One region of the Enterococcus sp. AAFC-DPL-5182 genome, then DNA from elsewhere that is predicted to be linked to it. Evidence: predicted binding sites of a transcription regulator. Region 1 holds the regulator's gene; each other region holds the start of a gene.

Region 1 (3,557 bases):
TTCAGGAAGCTCATCAGAGAAGGCTTGTTTGAATTGTTTAGCCAATTCAGGATGCTCTCTTGTGTAATTGGCAAACATTTCATTCCACTTGTCTTCGGCTTTTCCGCCTTCGTCTACCATTGTTTCTTTAAAACGAGCAGCAACTTCTTCTGGAACTGTAAAATCAGGATATTCCCAACCATAAACGGCTTTAGCAGCAGTAATTCCTTCTGCTCCGATTGGTGCGCCATGAACAGAAGATGTTCCTTCTTTTGGAGCGCCATAACCGATAACTGTTTTGACCTCTATCAATGTTGGTTTATCGGATTCAGCTTTTGCTGCTTCGATTGCTTTTGAAATTTCTTCTAAATCATTACCATCTTTCACTAAGATATGTTGCCAACCATATGCTTCGTAGCGAGCCCCAACATTTTCTGTAAATGCTTTTGATGTTGGTCCATCTAATGAGATATCATTTGAATCATATAACACGATCAGCTTACCTAGCTTCATATGTCCGGCCATTGAACTAGCTTCTTGCGAAACACCTTCCATCAGATCACCGTCACCACATAGTGCATAAGTATAGTGATCGATTACTGGAAAGCTATCACGATTATAAGTCGCAGCAGTATGCGCTTCAGCCATTGCCATACCAACAGCCATTGCAATGCCTTGTCCTAAAGGACCAGTCGTTGCTTCAACACCATCTGTATGATGAACTTCAGGATGTCCGGGTGTTTTGCTATCCCATTGACGGAAACTTTTCAGATCATCCATCGATACACCGTATCCTGCTAAATGAAGCAGACTATACAACATTGCAGAACCATGACCAGCAGATAGAATGAAGCGGTCTCTATCTACCCAATTTCTTGATGTTTTTGGATTTACTTTTAAATGCTTTGTCCAAAGCGCATAGGCCATAGGTGCAGCACCCATTGGTAATCCAGGATGTCCTGAATTTGCTTTTTGTACTGCTTCGATACTTAGTGTGCGAATTGTATTGACGCCTAACTGATCAGTGTTGTCGAACAAAAAAATCATCTCCTATTTAGGTTTTTTTTACCTTTATTAACTATATTTTATCGTATTTCGTTTATGAAAGCAATTACTTTTAGTAAAAAAAACTAAAATTATTTCCTATTGTGCAATCCTTTAGCTTTCTGGATCTCTTTCAATTTTTCTGGCGTTACATCATTTCCTTTAGGATCAACCACTTTCATTCCCTCGATATGATGACGCATACCACCGCGAAAAGCAGCTAAATATTCTTGACGAAGTACTTTTTGTTCTGCTTTTTCTTTCTCAGTCAATTCACCTTCTTTTGCCTTTTTAGCAAGTTCATTGATTCGGTTCATTTTTTCAGACGATAACATAGTCATACCTCCTTATTTTAAAAACTAGATAGGCTCGCTCAGCGCTCAGATAAAAATAGTTCTGTAATACTTTTTCGCAGTCATATTCTATTTTTATAAAAAATCGAGCTTATTGCTATCCCATATAGCTAGACAAGTTTACATTCCATGTCTATCTTATAAGATGCACACAAAAAATACAACTATATTCTTAGATAAAAAAGAAACAAAACCGCCTATTCTATACAAAAATTGCCCTAACAGTACTTATTTCAAAAAAATACGAACGCCTGTTTGATTCCTATATAAAACTATGGTACACTAAAATTATAAATTGAAAGAAGGTGCGGGTTTTGGTGAAACGTACAGACACAAGGCAAGTCGAGGTTTTAAAATATATATACGAACAAGTCGAACTGAAAGGCTATCCCCCGACCGTTAGAGAAATTGGTAAGGCGGTTGATCTTTCTTCAACATCTACTGTTCATGGACACTTAGCCCGTTTAGAAAAAAAAGGGTTGATTTTACGTGATCCCACTAAACCAAGAGCAATTGAATTAACAGCGGACGGCCTGGATAAAATTGGTGTTAAACCAACAGTTATCCCGATGCTCGGAGTTGTTACCGCTGGGGAACCTATCTTAGCTGTAGAAGAAGCTTCTGATTTCTTCCCTCTTCCTCCTGATTTAAAAGCAGAAGAAAATGCTCTGTTTATGCTGACTATCAGAGGTGAAAGTATGATCAACGCAGGGATTTTGGATGGTGATCAAGTAATTGTCCGTAAACAAAGCTCTGCATCAAATGGTGACATCGTCATTGCCATGACTGATGAAGATGAAGCTACTTGCAAACGATTTTTTAAAGAGATAGATCATATTCGTTTACAACCTGAAAATGATGCGCTAGATCCAATTATTTTAAGTAATGTGAGTATTTTAGGTAAAGTTGTTGGTTTATACCGCAATCATATTTAAATAACAAAAAAAACATACTAGCAATAGTATGTTTTTTTTGTTATTCCTCCGAATAAGCCTCATTAACGTTTTAATCAGCTGCTACTTTACGCTGATATGTCTCGAACTGATACTCATAACTATTTTTTTCGTCCTTAGATCCTTCACTTAAATTGATTAATGTCCAATCATCCCAAGCAACAGTTGGAAATTTCGTATCACCATCAAATATATGATGAATCACTGTACGATACAGCACATCACAATAAGGTAAAAAGTCCTCATACACTGCTGAACCACCTGCAATAAATGTAATCCCAGCAAAAGTTTTAGCGTAATCTAGAACTTCATCAATCGTATGAAATACAATGACCCCTTTTGCACGGTATCCTTTGTCTCTTGTCAGGACGATCGTCTGACGATTCGGCAGTGGGCGGCTTCCCATTCCCTCAAAAGTTTTTCTTCCCATAACAATCGTGTTGTCTTCAGTCATTTGCTTAAAAAATTTCAGATCATTTGGCAAATGCCAAGGTAATCGATTTTCTTTACCGATCGTCCCTTTTTCATCTTGTGCCCATATGGCTGCTAGCATCAGGAAACTCCTTTCAAATTAAACGGCAATCGGTGCCTTGATTGCTGGATGCGGATCATATCCTTCTATAACAATATCTTCCATATCAAAATCAAAAACAGATTTTTTTTCTTGATTCAATTTTATCGTAGGAAAAGATCGAATCTCTCGAGTAAGTTGTTCATTCATTTGATCAACATGGTTGGTATATAAATGTGCATCTCCTAATGTATGCACGAAATCGCCTACTTCTAAACCTGTTTCATGAGCAATTAAATGCGTTAATAAAGCATAACTGGCAATGTTGAAAGGAACACCTAAAAAAACGTCTCCACTGCGTTGATACAGCTGGCAACTTAGTTTACCATCATTCACATAAAATTGAAACATTGTATGACACGGCGGCAAAGCCATTGATGGAACATCTTCTGGATTCCAAGCAGACACGATCAGACGTCTTGAATCAGGCGCTTTTTTTATCATTTCAATAACATTTTTTAGTTGATCGATGAAACTACCGTCTTTGGTTTCCCAATGGCGCCACTGAGCTCCATAAATATTGCCTAGTTCACCATGTTTCTCAGCAAAAATATCATCCGATAAAATTTTATTACAGAATTCTTTATGTTCTTTTTCATAGCTTTTCTTAAATTCTTCATCAACAAGAACACGACGACCAAAGTCTGTCATATCAGG
Region 2 (3,557 bases), 420 kb from region 1:
TACTTGCCTGAATTTTGGTTTTGACCTGAGGATTTTTTTGCTGGAATAATTCATAAATGCTATCCATATAGGAATACGATGGAAAGAACACGAAGTAATTTCCCGTTTTTTGCTGGATCATATTCGTCAGACTATCTACAATCTTTTCATGATTATCCGCGCGTTCTTTGTATGTAGTCTGAATGTACTTTTCAATCACTAATAACTGATTTTCTTTTGGAAAAGGACTTGGGATTCGATAACGCAAACTGTCTTCCCCACCACCTAAAATCTCTTGATAGTAATCTAGCGGTGTTAGACTTGCCGAAAATAAAATGCTGGCTTTCCCTTTATCTAGTTTTTGTTGTAATAAATAGTTTGGATCAATACAAAATTGTTTCACGATGATGTCATGATTCTGACAATTTACATACGTACAATAATGATCATCATATCCTTCGCTGATTTTAGTATAATTCAACAATTCAAAATAAACAGATAAGACTTGATTCAGCTCAATATGATCTTGATTTTCCGGAAGCCACTCTTTGATTTTTTCAGCTAATGAATAAGCCGCTTTAACTAGAGAATCAATTGGTCCATGTTGATGTAGAAATTCTTTTCCTTCTTCCTCACAGATCTGTTTGATTTTATCAAATTCTTTTTCGATTTTGCTAAGTGCCCGAACCAGTTTGGTCTGTTTTTTATCAAGTGTTTGTTTCAATGCGGATAGCTTATTTTTAGATAGCTCCGCTGAATACATTTCCCGTGAACGATTGACTAAGTTATGCACTTCATCTACCAAAAAAATATTCTCTTTGACTTCAGTCTGGTCCTCAAAAAAACGTCTTAAATAGACAACTGGATCAAATAAATAATTGTAATCACAGATCACTAAATCGCACCACAGACTAACATCTAACGATAATTCAAATGGACATAACGTATGCTTTCGTGCGTAAAATTCAATAACTTCACGGGTAAATTGATGTTCATTATTTAATAAATCCCAGAGTCCTTCATTCAAACGATCATAATAACCATTCGCAAAAGGACAAGCTTCTGGCGTACAATTCCGCTCACTCAAAAAACAAATCTTATCTTTAGCTGTTAGCGTCACACTTTTTAATTTCATATCCTTTTGTTTCATTGCTTCTACTGCATCTTCTGCCACTTGGCGCGTAATCGTTTTAGCAGTTAAATAAAAAACTCTTTCGGCTTGTTCTTCACCGATTGCCTTTAAGGTTGGAAATAAGGTTGAAATGGTCTTACCTGTTCCAGTCGGTGCTTCAACAAAAAGCTTTTTATCACTTAAAATTGTTTTATAGACTGCTACTGCTAATTCTCTTTGTCCTGCTCGGTAGTCTCCATAAGGAAAAGATAAATTCTGTAAAGACTGATTCCGAATTTTACGCCAATTTGCCCTAAAGATCAACCATTGTTCGTATTTTTTGGTCAAGTCATCAAAGAATTCTTCTAGTTCTTCTTTGCTAAATTCTTTTTCTTGGCGAGTAATATCGTCCGTTGTTGTTTGATAATAGGTCAACTGTAATGTAATTGACTCCAAGTCCTCTTGCTGACAATAAATATGTCCATAACACATCACTTGATACCAATACATGTCTATTTGTTCTTCTAACAAATCAGAAAATGCTGGTTCCGATGTTTTGATCTCGTCAATCACTGTCCGTTTTTTATCATCAATAAAAATACCGTCCGCTCGACCTTCAATTATGTATGCTTGATGATTCAATTCTATGTTAATGGCTAATTTAACTTCTTTTTGATAATTTTCACCAGCTTTCTTTTGAAGCTTCCGGTGAATCTTAGCACCTTCTAATGCGGTGTGTTCACTTGTATGCCGAGCATCGATACTGCCTCTGCGTAAAATAAACTCCACTAATCTGCGGACTGCGATTCTTTGCGTATTCTGCATGTTCAACTCCACCTATCCTGCTTTTATTATAGAACATACATTCGCAAAATGAAAGAGGAGAGAACAAAATACAACTACTTTGTCCTCTCCTTATGAAAACTCCTTGTTTCATTTAGTTAAAAGATCACCAATTCACAACATATATCAAGTGGAATAATCACTATTTATTTTGACATATTCATAACTTAAATCACAGCCAATCACTTCAAAATTTTCTACTCCTTGATGTAAATCTACCGTTAAATAGATATCTTCATTTTGTTCGATGTACTCTGTGATTTGATCGATATTTTGTGTTTTTTCCTTGTTATTTGAAAAAATCGGGTATGTTCCATAAAAAATTTCAACTTTATTCTGGTCAAACATCAAGCCGTCGGTTTTACCAAGGGCCATTGCAATTCGACCCCAGTTAGGATCGTTACCAAATAATGCAGTTTTCACTAAAGGAGAGTTGATGATTGATTTCCCAGCATTTTTTGCCTGCTCCTTGGTTTCAGCATTTTTCACTGTGACAAACATTGTCTTCGTAGCACCCTCAGCGTCTTTTACCACATCTAAAGCTAATTCCTTACAAATTTGATTCAACGCCTTTTGTAATTCGCTCGTTTTGATTTCATAATGGCCACTGGCTAAAAGCGCTACAGTGTCACTAGTGCTTGTATCTGTATCGATGCTGATCGTGTTGAAAGATTGGTCAACAGCTACTTTCAACATAGAATGAATCTCTTCTTTCTCAATTTTTGCATCTGTTACAATATAGGCTAACATCGTTGCCATATTGGGTTCAATCATTCCTGAGCCTTTGACAATGCCTAAAATAGTTGCAGCACCAATTTTTAAGCTACGAACTTTGATTCGTTGATCTGTGGTCAAAATAGCATGGGCGAAATCTTCATAGTCTTCTTTGAGGTCGATCGATTCTGTTTCTAAAAAGTCCTCAATAACATCGATTGGTAATTGAGGTCCAATCATCCCTGTAGAGGAAGGCAGAATATTCTCTTTTTTAATCATTAGCTTATCTGATAAGCAGTCTAAAATTTTGTATTCATTTTCTCTCCCTATTATCCCAGTTGCAACATTGGCGATACCACTCGTCACTACAACTGCTTGTAATTCAGCATTTTTCACATGGTCTTTCCCGATAGGTATACATTCGCCACAAAATGTATTCTTTGTAAAAACTGCTGCAGCGTGACAAACATCATCAGCCACGATCAACCCAAAATCTTTTCTTTTTTTCTTGATTCCAACATGCGTTCCATAAAACCTAAATCCCTTTGGTACGTTTTCAAAATTCCCCATCAATAACACCTTCCCGTACATGATCAACTTATATTCAATATAGAACTTTGTTTCTCAATTTTATAAAAGTATAAATCAAAGAGCGGTAATAGTCAATGGATTTTATATCAAAAAATACCAATATAAAGGTTTTTTATGCAAAATAAACACTCGTTTTCGCATAAAATTGTATTCCCAGATCATTTTTATACAAAAAAAGCATCCAGATTTATCTGGATGCTTCATAGTTATCACTTTATTAATTATTTTTACCAAAGATACGCAAGAATGCTATGAATAAATTGATGAAGTCAAGATATAATTGTAACGCCATGAATACAGCGATACCCGTTCCTGGTTG
Region 3 (3,557 bases), 510 kb from region 1:
TTATGTTCTTATGTTAATGGGACTACCAGGAATGGTCTATGAGGCAACTTCAATGACTGAAAAATTATTACGGACAATCGAAGGCTTTACTATATTTGTTTTGCCTGTGTTGTTACTTACTAACTTTATGAACTTTCATGAAAAAATACCTTTGCTTCATTCAAAAAAACTGATTTTGCGAGGACTTGGTTATGGTTTATTAGCTGTTGGCTGGCTGATTTTTTTTTGGTTATATCTTCTAGTGACCAATGGTGGAGCGAAAAGGTAGTTGACCGACTATCTACTTATCACTATGCAAAATGCATAAGATTCTTCTTTGATTATTCAGTAGTATAAATGTGTACTAACGGACTAAATAACAAAGGAGACAAAAAAATGAACGTGAAGAAAATTATTTTGATCGGTGTCGGTGTTTTAGTAGTAGGTGGTGTTCTAGCTAATATGGGTTCTGATTCTAAAGAAGATACAACGAAAAAAAAAGAGGCAACGACAAGTAAGGTTACTAAAAAACAAGAATCAGAAGTTCCTGCTGAAACAGATGCTGGTGATTTAGGAGATTATCACGTTGCTATCAAGGAACTATCGTTTGCAAAAGATTACAACGGAGAAGACGTAGGTGTGATCGATTATGAATTTACGAATAACAGCGATAAAAATGCAATGTTTTTAACGTCGATCACAACGAAGGCTTTTCAAAATGGTATTGCGTTGCAGTTAGCAATTATGTCAGAATCTGGGTATGTAGATTCAATGACTGAGATTCAACCAGGAGCAACACTGAATTTAAAAGTTCCTTATAAGTTAACGGACATGACAACACCAGTATCGGTTGAAGCAACGAAATTATTCAGTGATAAAGTGAAATTGACAAAAGAGTTTATCTTACAGTAATTTGAAATCTTCAAAAGGGTTGAACAAAGGTGGTTCAGCTAGCATTTTTCTCAGTAGAAAATGACTAGTTTTTAGCTTCAAAGGGAGCAAAGGAATTGGATAATATTCCTTATATATGGCCGTGTATTGGGTTTATTGGAACAGGTAGCTAGTTAAGATAGAGTTATTTGGTCCGAAATCAATTAGTCTTTGCTGCCTGACTGATTTTCCAAATACGAAAACAGCCAAAGCCACAAGAAAGTGAACGTCTGGATTATCTCCAGTCGTTCACTTTCTTTTTTTATTCATTTGACGAATTAGGGAGTTTATCGATGTCGGAATGGATTGGTTTAACTTTTAAGATATCTAAAAAGAAAGTGAAAATTGGAATGCCGACAATCAATCCCCAAACACCGAATAGTCGCTCGCTGATCAATAAAATGACGAAGGTATAAAAAATCGGTAAATCTGTTTTACTAGACATAAATTTAGGGTTCAATACATAAGACTCGAGTAAATGGACAACAATAATGACGACTAAAATATAGATAACATCATTGATGCCGCCTTCAGAATAAGCAATAAAACTTAGTGGAATACAAGAAATGATCACACCTGCAACGGGAATCAAACTCAAAATAAAAATCATGATTGCTAAACTTGGTAATTGAGTAAAACCGATCAAAGCCAGACAAACCGTTGTAATACCAGTATTAACAACAGCAATAAAAAATTGAGCTTCCATCACGACGCCAAAGGTATTCACAAACTTATCTGCAAAGAAGTAAATATCTTGAAAGAACCAGTCAAAATCACTCTTTAAAAATAACTTAGAAAATTCTGCCATTTGTTTTTTCTCGATCATAAAAAAGAAACTTAAAATAAAAGAGAGGACAAAGGAAAGTCCAATAGAACCGATATCTTGAATATAACGTAAGAGCGTACTTGCACCATTTTGAATTTGGGTCATCAAGTTAGATTTTTCTATATATTCATTAATTATCATCAATAATTGATTGTGACTATCAGTTGGATTTTGATAAAAATGTACAACAGAATTATACGTTTGGACTGTTTGATGAATCAGAACTGGCACATATTTTGTTATAGCCAGATAAACTAAAAAGACAATCAAAGAATAGGTTGCTAAAACAAGTATGAGCGACGGTATTTTTAAAAAACGCTGAACAAATTTTACGAAATGAAGTGCTAAAAACGTAAAAATAAAAGTTAATAAAATCATTGTGATCATGCTTCTAGCTAAAAATAAAATAAAGATAACAACAGCTAAAACGAAAAAACGTCTTAATCGCTCATTTTGAATAAACTTTTCATAAATCGACATGGCTTTCACTCCTTGTAATGAATGATTTGTATCCTTTACATATAAGGGAACAAATCAATAAGAGCAAAGACTCACCTTATACTCTTAATAATAGTACATATTAAGATAACTATAATGCTTTTTTGCATATTAAGATAGCAGTTTCCTTTATAATTCTAAAAAAATTATTTTTTATCAGTCAAAAATTTAAAAAGTTGTTCCCCTTTACAAAAGGAACGTATGTTCGTATAATTGGTTATGAAATAAACCAAGGAGAGGGTTACTATGTTTTTTGATTATGAAAAAGAACCTAGAAGAGTGATTTTTTGTATTGATGTAAAATCCTTCTATGCTTCAGTTGAGTGTGTCGCTAGAGAGTACGATCCGATGGAAAAAATGTTGGTCGTGATGAGTCATGCTGAAAATACTGGTGGCTTAGTTTTAGCTTCTTCTCCGAAAGCCAAAGAAGTCCTTGGCATCACGAATGTAACACGCAAATATGATGTACCAAATCACCCAGATCTAGTGATTGTCCCGCCACGAATGAATGAGTATATCAAGGAAAACATGAAAATCAATGCAATTTATAAGGAATATGTAGCAGAAGAAGACTTACATATTTATTCGATCGATGAATCGTTTTTAGATGTGACAGCTAGTTGGAGATTGTTTGGACAAACACCCATGGCACTAGCACAAATCATCCAGCAAAGAATCAAAAAAGAAACTGGCTTGTCGATTACGATCGGGATTGGTGATAATCCTTTGTTAGCCAAATTAGCTATGGATATTGAAGCTAAGCACAATGAGCAACGAGTAGCTGAATGGCATTATGAGAATGTTTCTGAAAAAGTTTGGACAATCGATCCCATGACTGAAATGTGGGGAATAGGTCAGCGACTGGCGAAACGCTTAAATAATCTGGGGATTCGTTCCATTTACGATTTGGCTCATGCTGATTTGAATAGTCTTAAAAGAAACCTAGGAATCATCGGAGAACAGTTGTATGCTCATGCGCACGGCATCGATCGAAGCCGCTTATCCGAAAAATATATCCCAGAAGAACGATCATACAATAATTCTCAGATTTTGATGCGAGATTACTTGAGACAAGATGAGATTGAAGTTGTGATCCGGGAAATGGCAGAGCAAGTGGCAGCTAGACTGAGGAAAGCGCATTGTCAGACTGAATGTGTTCATTTATCTATCGGATTTTCAAGAGCTAGTAAGGCAGGGGGCACAGGATTTTCAAGGCAAATGAAAGTCCCGCTGACGAATAGCAGTAAAGTATTGATTGAATACTGTCTAATGATATTTAGACAGCACTGGCACGGTGAGGAAGTACGACATATTGGGATTACTT

Evidence for each region. Region 1 encodes LexA, which represses DNA repair genes until DNA is damaged. Its sites were predicted from a motif close to CNAACANNTGTTNG; they were not measured.
Region 2: a site for LexA is predicted at 1,946-1,959, ahead of AC4BB7_RS11205 (ATP-dependent DNA helicase). Genes of this name have one in related genera too.
Region 3: a site for LexA is predicted at 2,428-2,441, ahead of AC4BB7_RS11600 (Y-family DNA polymerase). Genes of this name have one in related genera too.

Annotation. Positions count from the first base shown of each region.
Region 1 covers NZ_CM177101.1:1,975,441-1,978,997, forward strand. Annotated here, with positions in the region: gene tkt (transketolase) at 1-1,017, opposite strand, end outside; gene AC4BB7_RS09080 (DUF896 family protein) at 1,116-1,358, opposite strand; gene lexA (transcriptional repressor LexA) at 1,691-2,311, shown strand; gene AC4BB7_RS09090 (dihydrofolate reductase) at 2,382-2,882, opposite strand; gene AC4BB7_RS09095 (thymidylate synthase) at 2,901-3,557, opposite strand, start outside.
Region 2 covers NZ_CM177101.1:2,397,485-2,401,041, forward strand. Annotated here, with positions in the region: gene AC4BB7_RS11205 (ATP-dependent DNA helicase) at 1-1,915, opposite strand, end outside; gene argJ (bifunctional glutamate N-acetyltransferase/amino-acid acetyltransferase ArgJ) at 2,060-3,217, opposite strand; gene AC4BB7_RS11215 (Bax inhibitor-1/YccA family protein) at 3,456-3,557, opposite strand, start outside.
Region 3 covers NZ_CM177101.1:2,485,321-2,488,877, reverse strand. Annotated here, with positions in the region: gene AC4BB7_RS11615 (serine/threonine-protein kinase) at 1-268, shown strand, start outside; gene AC4BB7_RS11610 (DUF5067 domain-containing protein) at 376-891, shown strand; gene AC4BB7_RS11605 (AI-2E family transporter) at 1,172-2,215, opposite strand; gene AC4BB7_RS11600 (Y-family DNA polymerase) at 2,480-3,557, shown strand, end outside.